3 regions of the Ensifer sp. Root127 genome follow, and region 3 is predicted to be linked to each of the others. Evidence: riboswitches for the same ligand, from Rfam matches in the RefSeq annotation. Region 3 holds a riboswitch; each other region holds the start of a gene.

What was found. Region 3 has a riboswitch for cobalamin ahead of metE (5-methyltetrahydropteroyltriglutamate--homocysteine S-methyltransferase). Riboswitches for the same ligand answer to the same signal wherever they lie in the genome.
Region 1: linked by a shared signal. The riboswitch ahead of ASD03_RS15220 (DUF1636 domain-containing protein) and the one ahead of metE (5-methyltetrahydropteroyltriglutamate--homocysteine S-methyltransferase) in region 3 are both predicted to bind cobalamin.
Region 2: linked by a shared signal. The riboswitch ahead of bluB (5,6-dimethylbenzimidazole synthase) and the one ahead of metE (5-methyltetrahydropteroyltriglutamate--homocysteine S-methyltransferase) in region 3 are both predicted to bind cobalamin.

What each region holds. Positions count from the first base shown of each region.
Region 1 covers NZ_LMDX01000012.1:129,881-133,150, reverse strand. The annotation lists gene ASD03_RS15225 (ABC transporter ATP-binding protein) at 1-793, opposite strand, end outside; gene ASD03_RS15220 (DUF1636 domain-containing protein) at 816-1,229, opposite strand; cobalamin riboswitch at 1,337-1,553, opposite strand; gene ASD03_RS15215 (DUF1330 domain-containing protein) at 1,741-2,025, shown strand; gene ASD03_RS15210 (helix-turn-helix domain-containing protein) at 2,358-2,789, opposite strand; gene ASD03_RS15205 (oxidoreductase) at 2,879-3,270, shown strand, end outside.
Region 2 covers NZ_LMDX01000012.1:363,971-367,240, reverse strand. The annotation lists gene ASD03_RS16360 (DUF2865 domain-containing protein) at 1-996, shown strand, start outside; gene bluB (5,6-dimethylbenzimidazole synthase) at 905-1,696, opposite strand; cobalamin riboswitch at 1,741-1,950, opposite strand; gene ASD03_RS16350 (SDR family oxidoreductase) at 2,028-2,849, opposite strand; gene ASD03_RS16345 (phytanoyl-CoA dioxygenase family protein) at 2,941-3,270, opposite strand, start outside.
Region 3 covers NZ_LMDX01000054.1:396,514-399,783, forward strand. The annotation lists gene ASD03_RS36970 (LysR substrate-binding domain-containing protein) at 1-564, opposite strand, end outside; gene ASD03_RS36975 (hypothetical protein) at 695-988, shown strand; cobalamin riboswitch at 1,027-1,247, shown strand; gene metE (5-methyltetrahydropteroyltriglutamate--homocysteine S-methyltransferase) at 1,345-3,270, shown strand, end outside.

The DNA of each region.
Region 1 (3,270 bases), on a different contig from region 3:
CCTGTCGAGCAAGTGAAAAGGAAAAGCGTGCGCCGCTCGAAACGGCATTGTTGTGGGCAGTGGCGGTGACGCCGAAGGCGGCGGAAAGCGCTTGTGGGTTGAGCACGTCTTCGGGCGGGCCGAAGGCCGTCATGCGTCCCTCCGTCAGGATCGCCACATCGGTCGCGAACTCGGCTGCCAGGTTGATGTCGTGCAGCGTGGTGACGATCGTCAGCTGCAGCGTCTGCAACAACTCGAGAATTTCGAGCTGGTGGCGGATATCGAGATGGTTTGTCGGCTCGTCGAGAATGATGATGCGCGGCTGCTGGGCAAGCGCCCGGGCGATCAGCACCCGCTGCTTCTCGCCGCCCGAAAGCGTCGCGAATTGCCGCCCGGCAAGGTGGGTGAGATCGAGATGCTCGAGCGCGTGCGCAACCGTCTCGCGGTCCCTCGCGGTCCAGCCGCTCATGCCCTCACGCCGGGGGATGCGGCCCATCATCACCACGTCGCGCACGCTGAAGGGAAAGTCGCTCGGCATTTCCTGCAGCACGACGGCAATGATCTTTGCCGCCTCGCGCGCCGTCATCGCCCAGATGTCGACGCCATCGACCTCGATTGCGCCCGCTATCGGCTGGGCCGAGCGATAGAGGCAGCGCAGCAGCGAGGTCTTGCCGGCACCGTTCGGCCCGAGAATGGCAAGCCGGCTGCCGGGCGCAATGGCAAAGTCGATCTCGCGGACCAGCCGCAGGTCCGGGCGCGGTCCCCAATCCAGGGCGTGGACCCGAAGCCCGGCCCCTGTCGCGGTGCAGCTCATCGGCTCGTCCCTCCCCGCGCCATCATTGGAAATGCCAGCCGATGTCTTCGGAGACCAGCATCGCTGCCGGGATGCGCGCCAGCGTCTTGCCGTTGAGCCCGCGCGGCCTCTCGGCCGCCCGCGTCATGCCATCGCCCCTTCCGGCATAGGTGGTCGCGAACGAGACGAGATCATCGATATCCTCCTCGGGCGAGATATCGCCAAAGAGGTAGGTCGCCTTGCCGGTTGCCTGGAAAGCGATGGTGCAAGGCCTGGTACACGCGGCCATGCAGACCGTCCCAGTAATGGAGAAATCCCGGTCGAGCGGCTCGCCGAGCGCGGCAATACTGCGGTTCAGCCGCTGGATCAGATCCGCTCCCGGACGGCATGGGCCGCCGGTGAAACGGCAATCGGTGCAGACCGTTATCGTGTGCTGTCGGGAAACCGGATTGGCCATGTCTCTTCTCCTCCGGATTGGTCCGGAGAGAATGTGGCAACGCGGCATGATGACGGATGACCGTCGCGCAAAAACCAGTTCTTTTCCATCGGAACACCCCGTCCGTTGTGGTTGATCGGTTCGATGGCAGGTCTCCTGGCTCGCGGGTCGCGGCGCATCCACGTCTTCCCGGCTGATCGCCAGTGACATGGTGTGAATGCGCTTTCCGCTCACAGTTGCGGGGGCAGCCACGGTTTCGGCCCCATTTGGGTCGTCCGCTCCGTGTTCCCTTTTCAGCCGCTTCCGCATTGTCGCGGTTGCAGCACCATCAAAGCCTTCGTCGCACACTTCGGCGGAGGTGACAACCGCCGCGACAGCACGGCCTTGGCCTATCAACATGTCGCATTTTTTCATGCGCATTTGTTATGTGATAACATAACATTATTCAACACAAAAATATGTTGACCAACTCGCCCGCACCGACCAACGGGCGTATCCTTCGATGGCGCCTGTGTGGAAAAGGAGATCTGCCATGGCCGCCTATCTGATTGCGGATGTCGAGGTCACCGATGCCGCGGCCTTTGAAGAATACATACGGGAAGTGCCGGCAACGGAGGCGCGCTATGGTGGCCGATATTTGGGCGCTACCCGGGTGCTCGAGGGAGACTGGGAGCCGCACCGGCTCGTCATTGTCGAGTTCCCGGACATGCACTCCTTGCTCGAGTGGTACAACTCGCCGGCGTATCAACGCCTCAAGGCGATCCGAGAGCGCTGCGCCAAGACGCGGATCATGACGCTGGAAGGCGTTGCCACCTAAGCAGTCGGGCCGTCATTGTTCCAGCAGCTTCCGACGTTTACCGCAAAGGTGCGGCATTGGCATATCAACATGCGGCATATTTTCATATTCATCTGTTATGTAATATCATAATACAACACAAGCTAACGAATGATGCCTGCGACGCACATTGGCAGAGCACTTCTCACGCCATCAGGACGATCGATCGCGACTGTCAACCGGACCTATTAATCTGGCATCAGCGTTTGCCGGCGACGGTCATAAGACATTGCTCGACCAACGGACCGGCAACTCTGTGCTGGAAGCGATTTCAAGAGGCGTTGTCAGGCGATACTTCATCTGCCTGGGGTGCCTCATTCCGGTGCGGCGATACGAATGGGACGTGTCCCGACTGGAGCGCCGGTCGCCCGGTCGATGGTGACGGGATCGATCTCCGTTCCGGTCTCGGCGTCGAAGAACCGGGTTACCTCGCCCCCGCCGCGATGCTTGCGTCCCCACGCGCCGATGGCAAACAGAACCGGCAGGAAGTCTTGGCCAGCTTCGGTCAGGACATATTCGTCTCGTGGCGGACGATCGGAATAGCGGCGTTTCTCCAGCAGCCCCTCCTCCGTCAGCGCTGAAAGCCGCCCCGTCAGCATCGTCGGCGCGATACCAAGACTTTTGCGGAAATCATCGAAGCGGGTCAGGCCCGCATGGGCATCTCGCATGATCAGCATGCTCCAGGCATCCCCCACAAGCGCAAGGCTCCTGGCGATCAGGCATGGCTGGCTCGACAGATTTTTCATGTTAGTATCTTTTTGATAGTGACTAACTACTAATTTAATAGTAACTGAATGTTCAGCGATATTCCATGATAAAATGAAAGCACAAGCCGATGAGCAAGACAGAACGCGGCATTGCCCTGGTCACGGGCGCTTCCTCAGGCATTGGGTTGGTGACAGCACGAGCGCTGCGGCACGATGGCTACCGTGTCTTCGGTACCAGCCGAAAGCCGATGCCCGATACCCCGGACGGGATCACGATGCTGATCTGCGATGTAACCGATGACGCATCGGTGCAGACAACCGTCGACGAGGTTCTAAGTCGCGCAGGACGGATTGATCTTCTTGTCAACAATGCCGGGATCGGACTGCTCGGCGGCGCTGAGGAATCCACGACGAAACAGGCGAAAGCCGTCTTCGACGTAAACGTGTTCGGCATCATACGCATGACAAATGCGGTGCTGCCCACGATGAGACCGCAGCATCGAGGACGGATCGTCAACCT
Region 2 (3,270 bases), on a different contig from region 3:
GACCGCCTGAACACTCGGCTCGCCGAACTGCCCGCCGCCATCGAAACTACGGCCGATACCCGCGATTATGCGAGCGCGATTTCCCGACAGAACATCGAATTGCGCCGGGCGCGCAACGATCGCCGACGCGCCGGCTGCGGCACAGGCAGCGTCGTCGTCTTCAACGGCGGCGACCCGGATATCTGCACAGACATCAACAGTCTGATCGCCGAGATGGAAGACAATCTGCGCATCCTCAAATCGGAGCGCCAGCAGCTGATGTCAGGCGATGGAGACGATACGCGCCGGCGCATCCTCGCCGCCCTCGAGATCAACGGTTGCTATGGTGGCAGCGAGGAATTTGCGACCGCCGACCCGGACGAGCCGGAAACGTACCGCAACATCCTGCGCGATCTGCCGCCGGACGAAAGCTACGGACCAATGCTGCGGGACGGCGAAATGGGCACCTACCCGCCGGAAAGCGGCGTCTATTCCGGCACGCTTCGCACCATGTGCGTGCGCACTTGCGATGGCGCCTTCTTCCCGATCTCGTCCGAGGCAAGCCCTGTGGACTTCGCCCGCGACGAGCAGGCCTGCCGCGCCCGCTGCCCGGGTGCCGAAACAGAACTATTTTTCCACGACCTGGCGACCGAGGAGAGCGACCAGATGGTCTCCGCCTCGACGGGACGCCCCTATAAAGAACTGCCAAACGCCTTTGCCTATCGGACGCGCGGCGTCGGCAAGCCGGGCATTTGCGGTTGCCAGATTCCAAAGATCGCGACGACGCCCAAGGCTTCCAGTGGCAACACTGGCAACAGCGAATCGTCGATCATCGTCATCGAGGGCAAGAAGGAAGCGGCCGCCCCTACCGCCAAGGCGGCTGCGGAGGAGCGCCCCTACGATCCCGCCAAGAGCAAGGTGCGGGTCATCGGGCCGACGTTCCTTCCCCAGGAGGAAACGTCGATCGACCTTCGCCATCCGAAGGGTCCGGGCTACCAGCCGGTTCAGAGCAACTGATCGCAGCGTCTGCCTTTCGGCAGGTTCCCCAGCCTTCCTCGAACACCAGCTCCTCCAGCGGCAGCCGCTGGCGCCAGCCCTTAACCGCAAGTTCCGGCTCCTGGTAAAGGCGATCGACATATCCGAGGCAAAGCCAGGCGACGATCACGACATGATCGGGAATGCCGAGGATCGCCTTGATCTCATTTTCATGAAAGATACTGACCCAGCCGACACCAACGCCTTCGGCGCGCGCCGCAAGCCAGAGGTTCTGCACGGCACAGACGGTGGAATAGAGATCCATCTGCGGGTTATGGGTGCGCCCGAGAACGACCGCTCCACCGCGCGTGCGGTCGCAGGTGACGCAGATGCTCAAGGGTGCCTTGCGGATCCCCTCCAGCTTCAGGGAGCGGTATTTCGCTTGGCGGTCGCCATCGAACATCAATGCCGCTTCGTCGTTGGCGCGGGAAAAGGCCTGCCATACCCGCTCGCGGGTTTCGGCCTGCCGGACCACGACGAAATTCCACGGTTGCATGAAACCCACCGATGGCGCCCGGTGCGCAGCATTGAGCAGGCGCATCACCACATCGTCAGGCAAGGGTTCGGCCAGGAACTGATCCCGCACGTCCCGGCGCGTTTCGATGGCTCGATAGACGGCTTCGCGCTCGTCGGATGAAAAGGCCTCTGCAGCCGCAAGGCCGCCATTAGCGTCAGTCAGCATCGTTCGATCCCCAACAATGCACAACCTTCCGCCGTCCGCGCGGATATCGGTCTATCTTGCCAGGCCGGTCTTCTGACTTCGGATCAACCGGCCGCCTCACCTTCCCAGATCACATGAAGATCCAGTGGCAAGATCTTGAGCAAGCTCAAAATCCCTAGAGGCAGTCGTCCCCGTCACAGCGTTGGGCACGTTCCGGAATAACACCGGATTCCCGATTCTCCCGCGTTGCGGGCACCTGACGGCGTCATAAGGGCACAGCCCACAGGGAATGACAAGCAAGTCCGGCGTCGCTTGCCGGTCACTCCACAGGGCCTCGCGACAGCGTCAGATGTCAGAGCGGCGCGACCGGATGCGGCGAGCCGTCATAGCCGCCCCACACCGACTGGTCGAAGCAGATGACCGACCCCGTCATCAGGCCGGACTCATCCGACGAGAGATAGGCGCAGGCACGCGCGACTTCCTTGGGGTCGACAAGCCGACCGAAGGGTTGGCTGGCGGCCGCCTTTTCGAGCCAGTCGTCTGCCGCCCCATGAAATTCGCGCTGGATGCGGTCTTCCCCTTCGGACGCCATCCAGCCGATATTGAGGCCATTGACGCGAATGCGGTTGCGCAGCAGCGCATAGGAGGTGTTCTTGGTCAGCGTCTCCAGCGCCCCCTTCGACGAGCAATAGGCGGCGATAAACGGCTGACCGGCCATCGCCGACATCGAGCCAATATTGACGATGGTGCCCTGCGTGCCCTCCCGCCGCATCAGCTTTACCGCTTCCTGCATCAGGAAGAACGGTGCGCGCACATTGACAGCGAACATCCGGTCGAACAGTTCGGGGCTGGTGTCCAGGATGGTGCCGCGATCGGTGATCGCCGCCGCATTGACCAGCGCATCGACGCGCCCGAATGTGGCGTCGCAGGCGCTGACGACCTTGCGCGCGTCCTCGACCTTTTCGAGGTCTGCCTCGACATAAAGTACCTGCGCGCCGGTTGCCTTGCGGATCTGCTCGGCCTTCGCTTCGCCCTTGGCAACGTTGCGTCCACAGATGACGACACCTTTAGCCCCACGTTCCGCAAACAGGTTGGCGATCGTTGCGCCCAGCCCCTGCGTCCCGCCGGTGACGATGGCGATCTTGCCGTCGAGACGGCCATATTGCTCGGTCATGAAAGTCCTCCCAGAATTGAAAGTGAGATGAAAACAGGGCGACCGGCCCCCGCCGCAGAACGCCGGGGACCGGAAAGATCGATTCTGCCGTTCAGCTCAGCTTGCGCTGTGCCTGCTCGCCAAGCGCGCTTCTGAAATCCGCATCGCTCCACCTGCCTGCCAGCGCCTCATGCATCAGTTGCGCCTGGGTCTTCGGCGCGAGACCGCCCAGCGGCGGATCGCGATCGAGATTGGTCGGGAAGGAATAGCCCTCGGCACAGGACGCAATCGCATTGGCCGCCTCATCGGCCGAAAGCGTGCCGGATGCCACGAGTGCGGTCAGCGCCGGGTAGAGGGCTGCACTCATCCTGGCGCGATCGACGGTCTCCATCGCCCTCCCGAAGGCCGAGGAGACCTGGAGCAGGTTGGCGACGCGCTTGAT
Region 3 (3,270 bases):
CCAGCTGGCGTTGCCGAAGCGCCTCACCATGAGAACGTCGGCCGGAACCTTCAGCTGATGTTTTTCCAGGAACGTCGGCGTACAGACGGGCATGTATTCGATCGGGAAAAGAGGAAACACTTCATTGCCCGACCAGTCGCCGTTGCCGCTGCGCACCACGAGATCAATCGCATCGCGCTTGAAGTCGATCAGCTCCGTGGACATGTGCACGCGAATGCTGATGTTTGGATGGGCTGTCTGAAACGAGGCGAGCCTGGAACCAAGCCAACTTGAGACGACGGTTGGCAGTACCGAGATGTGCAGGTGATGCTCGGTCTTGTCGGCAATCTCGGAGAACGCCGTACCCAGTAGATCGAGCGCCTCGGTCACCTTCGGCGCAAGCTGCCGTCCGGCAGCCGTCAAGCGCACTTCCCGCGGCAGACGGACAAACAGCGGCGTGCCGGTGCGGTCCTCCAGCAGTCGGATTTGATAGCTGACAGCGGCTTGCGTCATGCCGAGCTCCTGCGCCGCGCGGGTGAAACTCAAGTGCCTGGCTGCGGCCTCGAACGCGCGCACCGCACTCATGGGGGGAATCTTGCTCATGAAGTGAGATAAGCATTCTTTATGGCAGCATGCGAGAAATCGCTTTGCGCGAAACCACCAAAATCCTCAATTTTCTCGCGAACACATCACCACAGAACTGAAGGGGTTAGCAATGCTTAGCGCACTGCGATCGATCATCCTCCACGTCTGGACTTCGGCCAAGAGAGCTGCCGACGCCACGACGACCATCGATACATTCAGCGAGTTCCAACTGAGGGACATCGGCCTGACGCGAGACAATGACAGCATCCGGGCGCGCGCGGGCGATGTTGCTGATCCGTGGCAGCACGTAGCGGGCTCTGATCCGGGCGGTGCCCTTTCGCCGCAGACGCCAAATGATGAAGTCGCGTCGCCGCCCTCGCGACAAGCTTTCGACCTCGGCCGAATGGAGAAAATAAAGACATAAACATTTCTTTATACGATTGACGCCGTCGACTTTGCGGGGCATTGTCGAACAATCGTGGTTCTGCGGCTCGTCTGACGACAGGCCGGAGCTAAGAGGGAATTCGGTGCGGCGCTGCAAGGCGCTCATGCCGGAGCTGCCCCCGCAACTGTAAGCGGCGAGCGGTCGTCCAATGATGTCACTGAGGGAGACGCCTCGGGAAGACGGGACGGTTCGTGTTGACCCGCAAGCCAGGAGACCTGCCGCGATAGATAACGTCCACGGGCGGGGTGTCCGATGTGTCGCCTTGACGAGCGAGCCAGTCTCGGTCGTGGATGCGTCGCATTCAAAGCCTTGCCCACAACCTTCGGGGTAAGGAAATGACAATCAAGACAGCCAATCTCGGCTTTCCACGTATCGGCAGCTACCGTGAACTGAAGTTCGCGCTGGAGCGTTATTGGGCCGGCAAGATCGAGAGACAGGACCTGCTCGACGTCGCCGCCAGGCTGCGGGCCGAAAACTGGGCCGCGCAAAAGGCACGTGGGATCCAGATCATTCCATCGAACGACTTCTCGCTTTACGACCAGGTTCTCGACACATCAGTGCTGGTTGGTGCGGTGCCACCGGCCTATGGCTGGAAGGGCGGCCCGGTCGACCTCGACGCCTATTTCGCCATGGCGCGCGGTTCGACGACTGCCGCCTGCGCGTCCGGTTGCACGCATGGCGGGCCCGACGGGGGCAACCAGGCGCTGGAGATGACCAAGTGGTTCGACACGAACTACCACTACATGGTTCCGGAATTCGCGGAGGATCAGCGCTTCGAGCTGACGAGCAATGCGCCGCTTGACGCCTTCCTCGAAGCCAAGGCGCTCGGGCATGTCACCCGCCCTGTCGTCCTCGGCCCCGTCACCTTCCTGAAACTGGGCAAGGCGCTTGCCGGCGGATTCGACACCATCAATCTGATCGAGCGGCTGCTGCCTGTTTATACGAAGCTTCTCACCGAGCTTGGGGAAGCCGGCGTCGAATGGGTGCAGATCGACGAGCCATGCCTGGTGCTCGATCTCACTGAGCGGGAACGCCAGGCGCTGGCGCTGACCTACCAGACGTTCGCCTCGGAACTTCCGCAGTTGAAAATCATGCTCGCGACCTATTTCGGCGCGGTCAGTGACAACATGCCGACAGCCCTTTCGCTGCCGGTTGCCGGGCTGCATGTCGACCTCGTGCGGGCGCCGCAACAGCTCGACTTGCTACTTCAGACGGTACCGGCACAGCTTGTGCTGTCGCTCGGCGTCGTCGATGGCCGCAATGTGTGGCGTACCGATCTTGCCGGCCTCTTCCGCCGGCTGCAGCCGTTGATCGAGGCGCATGGCCGCGATCGTATCGAGCTTGCACCATCGTGCTCGCTGCTGCATGTGCCAATCGACCTCGATCTCGAACGAGCGCTCGATCCGGAGCTCGTCTCCTGGCTTGCCTTCGCCCTGCAGAAGCTGGACGAACTCAGCCTGCTTGCCCGCGCATTCGAGCCGGGCCTGGCCAATCCCGAGCAGGTCTTTGCAAAATCGATTGCTGCGGTCGAGGCACGGCTGACCTCGCTCAAGGTCCACGATCCACTCGTTGCCGGACGCTTGAAGAACCTGACGGCAGCAGACAGCCGCCGTCAATCGAGTTTTGCAACGCGCCGGCGGCGGCAGGAAGACAGGCTGGCACTGCCGCTCTTCCCGACGACGACGATCGGCTCCTTCCCGCAGACGTCAGAGGTGCGCCAGGCACGATCGCTGCATGCCAAGGGCGAGCTCAGCTATGTCGACTACCTCGCCTACCTGCGCCAGGAGACGGAGAAGGCCGTGCGCTGGCAGGAGGAAATCGGCATCGAGGTGCTGGTGCACGGCGAATTCGAGCGCAACGACATGGTGCAGTATTTCGGCGAGCAGCTCTCCGGCTATGGGTTCACTCAGAGCGGTTGGGTGCAGAGCTACGGCTCGCGCTACGTACGCCCGCCGATCATCTTCGGCGATGTCTCGCGCCCGAACCCGATGACGGTCGATTGGGCAACCTATGCGCAGTCGCTGACGGACAAGCCGATGAAGGGCATGCTCACCGGCCCGGTGACGATGCTGCAATGGTCGTTCGTGCGCGACGACCTGCCCCGGTCGATCGTATGCCGGCAGATCGCACTGGCGCTGCGCGACGAAGTCACCGACCTGGAAACGGCCGGTATCGCCGTGATCCAGATCGACGAACCGGCGCTGCGCGAGGGACTGCCACTGAGACAGGCCGATCGAAAGGCCTATCTCGACTGGGCGGTC